Regions from separate parts of the Brevibacillus sp. FIR094 genome, predicted to be linked through region 1. Evidence: riboswitches for the same ligand, from Rfam matches in the RefSeq annotation. Region 1 holds a riboswitch; the other holds the start of a gene.
The links. A riboswitch is a leader RNA that binds a small molecule or an ion and turns the genes downstream of it on or off. The one in region 1 is predicted to bind cyclic di-AMP.

Region 1 (4,638 bases):
TGACAACCGTCAAACTGCTGAGGCCATTGCCCATGAAGCAGGAATCGATCACGTCATCGCAGAAGTCCTGCCTGAAGGCAAAGCCGCAGAAGTGAAAAAACTGCAAGAACAAGGCAAAAAAGTCGCGATGGTCGGCGATGGTATCAACGATGCTCCCGCACTCGCTACCGCTGACGTTGGTATGGCAATCGGTACAGGTACAGATGTGGCTATGGAAGCAGCCGATATTACCCTGATGCGCGGCGAACTGACCAGTGTCGCAGACGCCATCGAGATGAGCAAACTCACCATCCGCAACATCAAGCAAAACCTGTTCTGGGCATTGGCCTACAACACCTTGGGCATCCCGATTGCCGCAATCGGCCTCCTCGCTCCATGGCTTGCCGGTGCCGCAATGGCCTTCAGCTCCGTATCCGTTGTACTCAACGCACTGAGATTGCAACGAGTGAAGCTGTAACAACAGTAACAAGCGGCTATGTCCGCCTTACCTATACAACATAAAATATAAGGAGAGATTGATCATGACAAATATTACATTGAACGTAGAAGGTATGTCTTGCAACAAATGCGTAGCGCGCATCGAGAACACATTGAAAGAACTGGGTGCAGAAGGCAAAGTAAACCTGTCTGAAAAGAAGGTTGAGGTTTCCTACAACGAGACCAACTTGACTCTTGATGCAGTAAAAGAAGCAATCGAAGATCAAGGCTACGACGTCGTTTAATCAACGAACCAGTACAAGTGAAAGCTCCTGCCTGATTCGTTGAGGCGGGAGCTTTTTACTATTGTGGTAGGAATAGCTGTGGTGGAGAGGAAGAAGCCCATTTCCAGTCTACGCTTCGGCCTACGCCCCGCATGGGGTTAAATTGTCCGCTCCGAAATGAATGTCGGGAGCGCTTCAAAACTGAAAACGTTACAACGATTTTGTATGTGATAAAAGCTTAAAACCCCCGCCATTCATTTCTCCGCTTGGTAGGGCTCCAGAGGCGCTAGGACTGGAAATGTTCTTCTTCCCAAGCAGCTTTTTACTACATCTTGAAAGCAGCATTCAAGCTGTCTTTTAAAAAGCATGTAGAAACTCAACAGCTCGTAGAGGAAACAGGAGAAATAAGCGAAGATCTTTGGACACACCTACCGAGGCGTAGTGAAAAAAAGAGAAACTGCCGTTAGCGTTCACCTCTGAGACGCATCCTGAACAGTCAACTTTGGACGCGGTTTCGCTTTTTTTCACGGAGCCGGGCACCTCATGCTCCCTCGCAGGTGTTCCAAGAATCTGAGTGTTTTCTCCTGTTTCCTCCCCACCCCACCAGCGAGCGAGAATAACGCACTAATCCTTTAATCGAATGAGCAACCGAGAGCTAATCCAATCCGATTCATAAAGAAAGACAAAGTCCGGTTAAAACCGTGCTAAACGAACGTTCACAATAACTGGAAGCGAGCGTATAATTCAAATCACAATCAAGCTCAAACAAGAAACAACACATACGGCCTAGTTCCGAGATTCTCGGAAGCGGGGGAACCAATCTTTTGGGGTTAATCCTGAGTGATCAGGAGGGATGAGGAAATGTCTTCTCTGCCATCCTACCCGTCAGCTAACCTCGTCGGCCAAAGCAGGGAAGGTCATGGATGGATAAAGTCTAGGCATATAATACGCAACAAGGGGATTCCTTGCGGGCGTGTGATAGGCCGATGCAGGCTTTTTCTTTGGGACCTTTGTTCTGGAGAAAAAGAATGGATCGGCCTATTTTTTTATGGAAATACCGATGAGCAGCTTACGCTATACAGACGTTATCGAACAACGTGTGATCGCTGGGAGGCAGTTGGTACGACATAAACCGCTGACAATCGAAATCAGGAAGACAGAGTACAGGGAGTCCTGAAAAGGGACGCCAGGTATTACGTAAGCCTGCGGATTTTCAACACGAGTAAAAATCAAGCGTGCCTGCTTGGTTTTGCTGAAGTGTGGAAATTTCGCGGGCTTTTTACATTTACGAAAAAACGAAGGATGAGGGATACCATGCCCAAAATGAAAGTCCATCAACTGACAAAAGTGTTCGGCAAGCAGCCCGAGCTGGCCTTGAAGCTGCTGGCGGAAGGACGTACAAAAGAACAAATTTACAAGCAAACGGGCCAGTCTATCGGGGTTAATCAGGTCAGTTTTGAAGTCGAGGAAGGTGAAATCTTCGTCATCATGGGCCTGTCCGGCAGCGGCAAATCAACCTTAATCCGACTGTGTAATCGACTGATTGACCCAACGAGCGGAAGCATCGAGATCGATGGGGAAGAGATCGTGGACATGAAGGCATCGGCTTTGCGCGAGGTACGGAGGAAGAAGCTCGGGATGGTTTTCCAAAATTTCGCCCTGTTTCCGCAGCGGACGGTACGAGAAAACGTCGAGTTCGGTTTGGAGATTCAACAAGTACCACCAGAGCTCCGGTTAGAAAAAGCACGGGAAGCGCTCGCGCTCGTTGGATTAACCGAGTGGGAAAATGCGTACCCGGATCAATTGAGCGGAGGGATGCGCCAGCGGGTCGGATTGGCGCGGGCGTTGGCTAATAATCCAGATATTCTCTTGATGGACGAAGCGTTCAGTGCACTGGACCCGCTCATTCGAAAAGATATGCAGGATGAGCTGCTGGAGCTTCAGATGACGATGAAAAAGACGATCCTATTCATTACGCATGACTTGCACGAGGCGTTGCGGCTGGGAGATCGGATTGCCTTTATGAAAGACGGGCAAATCATTCAGATCGGTCGCCCAGAAGAAATCATGGCAGACCCAGCGGATGAATTCGTACGGAAGTTCGTCGAGGATGCCGACCTGTCCAGGGTGCTCGTTGCTGAAAATGTGATGAAACGGGCAGAAGCAATCACACCTGACAAAGGGGCGCGAGTGGCGCTGCAACTCATGATGGATAACGGCGTGTCGAGCTTGTACGTCGTGGACAAAAAGCGCACACTGCTCGGCTTGATTACGGCGTATGACGTATCACTCGCGATCAGTACGGGAGATTCACTGGAGACGATTATGAAAACCGACCTCCCTACTGTTTCACCTGACGCACGTCTGCACAGTTTGTTCCCGATGATGGCAGACCTGCACGTTCCGATTGCGGTAGTGGGCGAGCAACAGCGTTTGCTGGGTGTCATCGTAAAAGGAGCGGTGCTAGGCGGGCTAGTAGGCAAAGTCAATGTCCAAGAACACCAGAGAGCAGAGGTGATGAGTGATGGACGTCGTGCCTAAGCTGCCGATTGGCCAATGGATGGAAGGCTTCGTGGAGGTGCTGGGCCAGTACAAGGGGGTATTGTTTGATCCAGTGTCTATCGTCATTTCCACGATGGTGACATACTGTTCCACGGTTTTGGCAGAGATACCTTCGCTGATTCTTATCTTGCTGCTGGGGGCCGCTACGTGGGTTTTTGCAGGGAGAGCGTCCATGGTCTTTACGGTTATCGGACTTTCTTTCATTCACAACTTGGGGTACTGGGATGAAACGATGGAGACATTGGGACTCGTCCTCACTTCCACGATTATTTCGATCGCTATCGGGATTCCAGTTGGCATTCTTTGCGCGAGACACGATACGTTTCGCAATCTGGTCACGCCAGTACTCGATTTGATGCAGACAATGCCAGCGTTCGTTTACTTGATTCCCGCGATCTTTTTCTTCGGCTTGGGCGAGGTGCCGGGAGTGATTGCCTCCGTTATTTTTGCTTTGCCGCCAATCGTGCGTCTCACGAACTTAGGTATACGCCAGGTCCCAGCGGAAATGGAGGAAGCAGCGGACGCCTTTGGAGCAACTGGCTGGCAAAAGCTTGTGAAAGTGCAACTGCCGTATGCGAAATCGACGATCTTGGCGGGAGTCAATCAGTGCATCATGCTCGCCCTGTCGATGGTGGTCATAGCGGCTATGATCGGGGCGAAAGGCTTGGGTGCAGATGTATATCGCGCCGTTTCGCAAGTGGATATAGGAAGAGGATTCGAGGCGGGGCTATCCATCGTGATTATCGCTATCGTCTTGGATCGACTTACTCAACATGCAGGAAAAAAGGAGAGAAATACATGATGAACAAAACGGTTCCGGCTTTACTGGCAGTGATGATGGGAGCGACAGCTTGGCTTGCAGGCTGCTCCAGTCAAAACACAAACACACAAGTACCGACAGCAACGGTGATCGATCCTATTCCTTCTGAGATGTCGGACAACGCGCTAGGAGAAAAGCTCGACTACAAAATCATCGGAATCGACGCAGGAGCAGGCTCGATGGTGAAGACAGAGGAAGTCATGAACCTGTATGGCTTGGATAAATGGCAGCTTGTCGAAGGCTCCGATGCAGCGATGACAGCAGCTTTGATCAAGGCGTACGAAGCCAAGGAACCGATTATCATTACGGGCTGGACGCCGCATTGGATGTTTAAAAAGATGGATCTGAAATATTTGGCGGACCCGAAGAATGGCTTTGGTGGAGCGGAACAAATCCATACCATCGTGCGCAAAGGGCTGAAAGAGGATCAGCCTGCTGCCTATCAGTTTCTGGATAAGTTCTCGTGGGAGCCAGCCGATATGGAGTCAGTCATGGTCCAAATGATTGACGGAAAAGATCCGGAAGTGGCCGCTGCGGAATGGGTAAAAAACAACG
Region 2 (4,638 bases), on a different contig from region 1:
GTACCCCCTGCTGATCAGCTCTTGGCCAGTTGCACATTTCTGCAAGTAAGCGAGAAGATAAACTTGGGCGGATCGGAATGCTGCCACCGCCATTTCGGCCTCTGGTGACAATCGATACCCCTCCAATTCGTGAAGCAGCGCACCTGCCGCAATCATATCCTCCATAGCGGGTCGCAATGCTCCATTTCCCCACCGTTCACCGCAAGCGATGACCGTTACGGTTCCTTTCTGCTGCTGTATGTATTTGGCGACAGATGGCGCATTTCGTAAGCATGCAGCGATTACCTTCGCACCTGTTTTCTTTGCCAACACGGTACAGGTCGATCCGTTTGGCGAGGGTAACACCATTCTACTTCCCATCGGAACCGTTTTCAGACAGGCGGGTGAAAGGGAAATTGGTTCTCCGCGTTTTCCAGCGAGCAACGCTGCTTTTTGTTTCGCGAATGCTACAGCTGACTCATCCTTTACCTGACAAGGATAGACGATACCTCCACGTCCCGTTACGATATCGACACACGTGCTGAAGGAGAGCACATCGATAATGACGATCATATCCGATGCTGCCCCGACCTGTTCCACCCCTTCGTATCCCCAATCAAATCGAGCTGTATAGTCTAGTTGTTGCATACAGGCGTTTCTCCCAAAACCTCCACCATCCTCTATCAAAAATAGTTACTCGTCCCCTTACGTTCGCCGTTACAAATCAAGCCAAGAAACAATATCGTATTATTGTCCCACTAGATTACACAAGAATGGAGTGAACATGGATGTCTGAAATCGAATACGACGACGATCAAGGTGTTTCGGAAAAAAGAAGTCACAGACGCCCAAAAAGAAATACTGTGAGAACGACTGGTATTTTGCAAAACAACCTCGCTGTTGCTCTCACCGCTCACCTCGACCTGGTAAATCTGAACACAGAAGAGGTTGAAGTACGTGTGCAAGTATTGAACTGGGGTAACGCAGTTACGCAAACGAATCCAGTTAGCACCTTGCTTGACATCACGCAATTTATCCCTGCGAATACTCGGACTGCTTTCAATGCGCTGGTCCCCGCTTCTTTCCACTATGAAGTCCGCCTTACCGTAGCAGAAAACAACAGAAATGTCCTTCTCACCACCTATGGCCGTACTTCTATCGGCGGCGGTCAAGTGGTCGGTCTTTCAGTTCTTGACAGTCAATTACAAACTGTCGAAATCGAAACTTGTATTTAACTATTTTGCAGGAAGAAAATGAGGAATTATGGTGAGACGCCATAGTTCCTTTTTTAATCTATTCGCATGCAGGAAAAGGCGTTCGAGACTATCCCAACGCCTTTTTACTTCTACGTCCACGACAAAAAAACTGCCCTCGAAAGGACAGTTTCTTTTAAAAGGAGACTTACAGTTTTACTACGTTCTCAGCTTGTGGGCCACGGTTGCCTTGAACGATGTTGAATTGAACTTTTTGACCTTCGTCCAAAGTTTTGAAACCGTCACCTTGGATTGCGCTGAAGTGAACGAATACATCGTCTCCGCCTTCTACTTGAATGAAACCGAAACCTTTTTCTGCGTTAAACCATTTTACTGTTCCGTTCGTTTGCATTTAAAAAAACCTCCAAAAATTCAATTTGAATATGCTAGTCATATTTACCGAAGCAAATAAAGCTCACATATCATGAAGGAATACCAGATCATGTGCTATGATACGCCTTCATGATATGTGAATTGTACCTACTTAGTAAATATGCGAATGTCATAGGACGGAACTGCAAAATTAAAAACTAAACCTTTTGAAAACCTAAAACAATGAAAGCCCTTCCTCTCTTCCATCCTTGCGGCTCCGATGACCGCGCCAGTGTGAATCGGGGATTCAAAAATGTTATCCATCAGCATACAAACACCTCGATGAATGATTAGGTATCAATTTTTCAAGTAGCAATCTCATTCTACCATGGTTGTCCAACAAAAGCAACCGTTCACCCTTATACTGGGAAGGCGATACTCTGTTACAATAGCAGTGGGAGGGATTTCATTTGCAAAATCAAACTTTGACAACCATTCAATTATCAGAAATGCTTGAAAAGAAAGTGCCTGTACTATTATTGGACGTACGCGACGTCGAGAAATTTACCACCGGCAGCCTCGTTCACGAAAATGCATCGACCCGAAACGTTCCCTATATTCTAATGAAAGAACAGGACAAGCCGTTCGATGAAGAAACCGAAAAACTTGCGAAAAATGTGCAGATTGTTACCGTATGTACAACAGGTAACAAAGCTCAAAAAGCTGCCGCTCTTCTTCGTGAGCATGGTTTTCAAGCAAATGCATTGGAAGGCGGCTTAACCGCATGGAAGGAACAATCAAACGAAGCGAAATGAGCCTAATTTATCAACGATTCTAGCTTTTTACCATATATTACTCCTTTATTTCGATTGGGATTGTCTGATATCGTTGTTCATGCCAAACGAAATAAGCCGAGACTTTCTGAAAAGGAAGTGCGGGGGACTTTTTTGTGGATGAGCAATTCCACATGGGGTGAATCGCCGAATTGGCGTAGGGTTGTTTCCTCAACCCGAATCCGACAACTAACCTCGTAGGCAAAAAAAAGGAGAGATTTGTTTTATGAAACGTTTTGGTTCTGTTACAATCGCGATGACTCTTGGTCTGGGCTTGGCTTTGACAGGCTTTGCTTCTTCTGCTTCCGCAGCATCTAACTGCCCATTGAAGAACGGACAATTCCAATTCAATGTGGGTCAAAATATGGGACAATTCCAAAAAGCACCAAATGCACAACAATTCTATAATTTTTTCCAAAAGCAAGGCTTTGTCCCTGGTCAGCCACAAGCAGTACAGCCAATGCAACAAGGGCAAGCTACACCTGTAAAACCATGCCCACTTCAACCAGGATCTTTTCAACCAGCACCTGTACAACAAGCTCCAGTACAGCAAACACCAGTTCAACCAGCACCAGTTCAAACTGCACCAGCGCAACCTAGCAAAACCGTCACTCAGCCTGCCGCTCCAGCAACTCAAGTGGAACAAGGAAAAACTAGTGATTTTGCGAAACAAGTCGCGGATTTGGTGAACCAAGAACGTGCCAAAGCAGGTCTCAAGCCTGTTCAAATGGACGCAGCTTTGTCCAAAGTAGCGTTGGCAAAAGCACAAGATATGTCTGCTAACAACTATTTTGACCACAACAGCCCAACTTACGGTTCCCCATTTGACATGATGAAGCAGTATGGCATTCAGTACTCGACTGCAGGTGAGAATATCGCCATGGGTCAACAAAGTCCACAAGAAGTTATGCAACAATGGATGAACAGTGAAGGCCACCGCGAAAACATTATGAACCCAGCGTTCACAAAAATTGGTGTAGGCGTCACAAATGGCTACTGGGTACAAGAATTTATCGGATAAAACGCATGGCACGAAACGAAAAGCCGGTGTCTCTTAATTGAGACCCGGCTTTTTCGTGTAGGCGTTATTCTTGCTGTGCTTCAGATGCCTGCTTTTTGGGGGTACAACAGCCGCTATCCTGCTCATCTACCAAAGCAACGTCCTTCTGATGCATTTTTTGTTTGGTTGGGTAAGCAGATACTTGCTGCAGCTCGGCATTGACATCAGACGATTGGTTCATCCGTATGGCCCCCTCGCCGTTTTTTGTGGTGCACCCCTAGTATGCACGCGGTTGTAAACGGCTCATTCCTAAGGAACATTGGAAGCACATGCAAATTCGCCTATCTGCTAATGATATGTTCAAGGTCTTTTAAGGCAGCCGCTGCTGCCGCGACAGGATCTGATTTTCCTCCAACGACTAATAAATCCCCCATGACATCTGTTTCTACCCGTATGGCTTTTGTTGTACCTGATACAGATGCAAATGGATGGGTAAGATCCACCGCACACAGCTCGACTGCCACAGAAAGCGTGCCATTCGCTTCCTTTTGGATCCGTCCGATCAGCTTGGGAATCTTCGTATGCTTTTTCCAGCTCTCGATTTGTAACGAAGTTATTTCGCGAATACTTGCACGTGCGATATCGGTCAGATTTACTTGCGCGCCAAAAGCGGCGTTTGCCAAGATCGTGAGCTTCGAAGCTGTATCCCAACCATCGATATCGTAAGAAGGATCCGGTTCGGCAATCCCCATCTTCTGAGCGAGCTCGACAGCCTCCCCACAGGTGAGCCCCTCCTCCATCATTTTTGTGAGCACGAAGTTAGTCGTTCCCGTAAAAATGCCTTCGACTCGTTTCACTTCACAGCCTGCCAAGTTATACTGCAATAGATCGATCGTCGGCAGAGCTGCTGCTGTTGCTCCACTCACTTTCAACGCGACGCCATGTTTTTTGGCTAGAGTGGCTAAGCCAGAATAATCGACTACAAGCGCGCCTTTTGAAATCGCGATTGCATGTATAGCATTTTCCAATGCATAACGAATAAAAGTAAGACCGGGTCCTCCCTCTTTTTCAGATGGACCAGCCTCGATGAGCACATCCGCTTGAACCGATTTGATAAATTCCAACGCGTTCCACGATGGGTTCCTTGCTTGTTTTGTATGAGCATAGTCTGCCCATTTTCCTGAATCGATTCCGTTCTCATCATAAAGACCGGAAGCCGAACGAACGACTCCCACTAGTCTGACATCCGCTTGATAAAGCT

Region 2: it holds a riboswitch for cyclic di-AMP, as region 1 does, so the genes downstream of both, ACQ5DJ_RS05460 (CAP domain-containing protein) here and ACQ5DJ_RS21965 (quaternary amine ABC transporter ATP-binding protein) in region 1, are expected to answer to the same signal.

The regions. Positions count from the first base shown of each region.
Region 1 is NZ_JBEAES010000028.1:43,222-47,859, reverse strand. Features, by position in the region: gene ACQ5DJ_RS21975 (heavy metal translocating P-type ATPase) at 1-457, shown strand, start outside; gene ACQ5DJ_RS21970 (copper ion binding protein) at 522-722, shown strand; cyclic di-AMP (ydaO/yuaA leader) riboswitch at 1,475-1,621, shown strand; gene ACQ5DJ_RS21965 (quaternary amine ABC transporter ATP-binding protein) at 2,016-3,242, shown strand; gene ACQ5DJ_RS21960 (ABC transporter permease) at 3,226-4,065, shown strand; gene ACQ5DJ_RS21955 (glycine betaine ABC transporter substrate-binding protein) at 4,062-4,638, shown strand, end outside.
Region 2 is NZ_JBEAES010000005.1:38,897-43,534, reverse strand. Features, by position in the region: gene ACQ5DJ_RS05480 (2-phosphosulfolactate phosphatase) at 1-627, opposite strand, end outside; gene ACQ5DJ_RS05475 (hypothetical protein) at 768-1,214, shown strand; gene ACQ5DJ_RS05470 (cold-shock protein) at 1,381-1,584, opposite strand; gene ACQ5DJ_RS05465 (rhodanese-like domain-containing protein) at 2,015-2,359, shown strand; cyclic di-AMP (ydaO/yuaA leader) riboswitch at 2,444-2,596, shown strand; gene ACQ5DJ_RS05460 (CAP domain-containing protein) at 2,604-3,398, shown strand; gene ACQ5DJ_RS05455 (hypothetical protein) at 3,463-3,618, opposite strand; gene ACQ5DJ_RS05450 (homoserine dehydrogenase) at 3,719-4,638, opposite strand, start outside.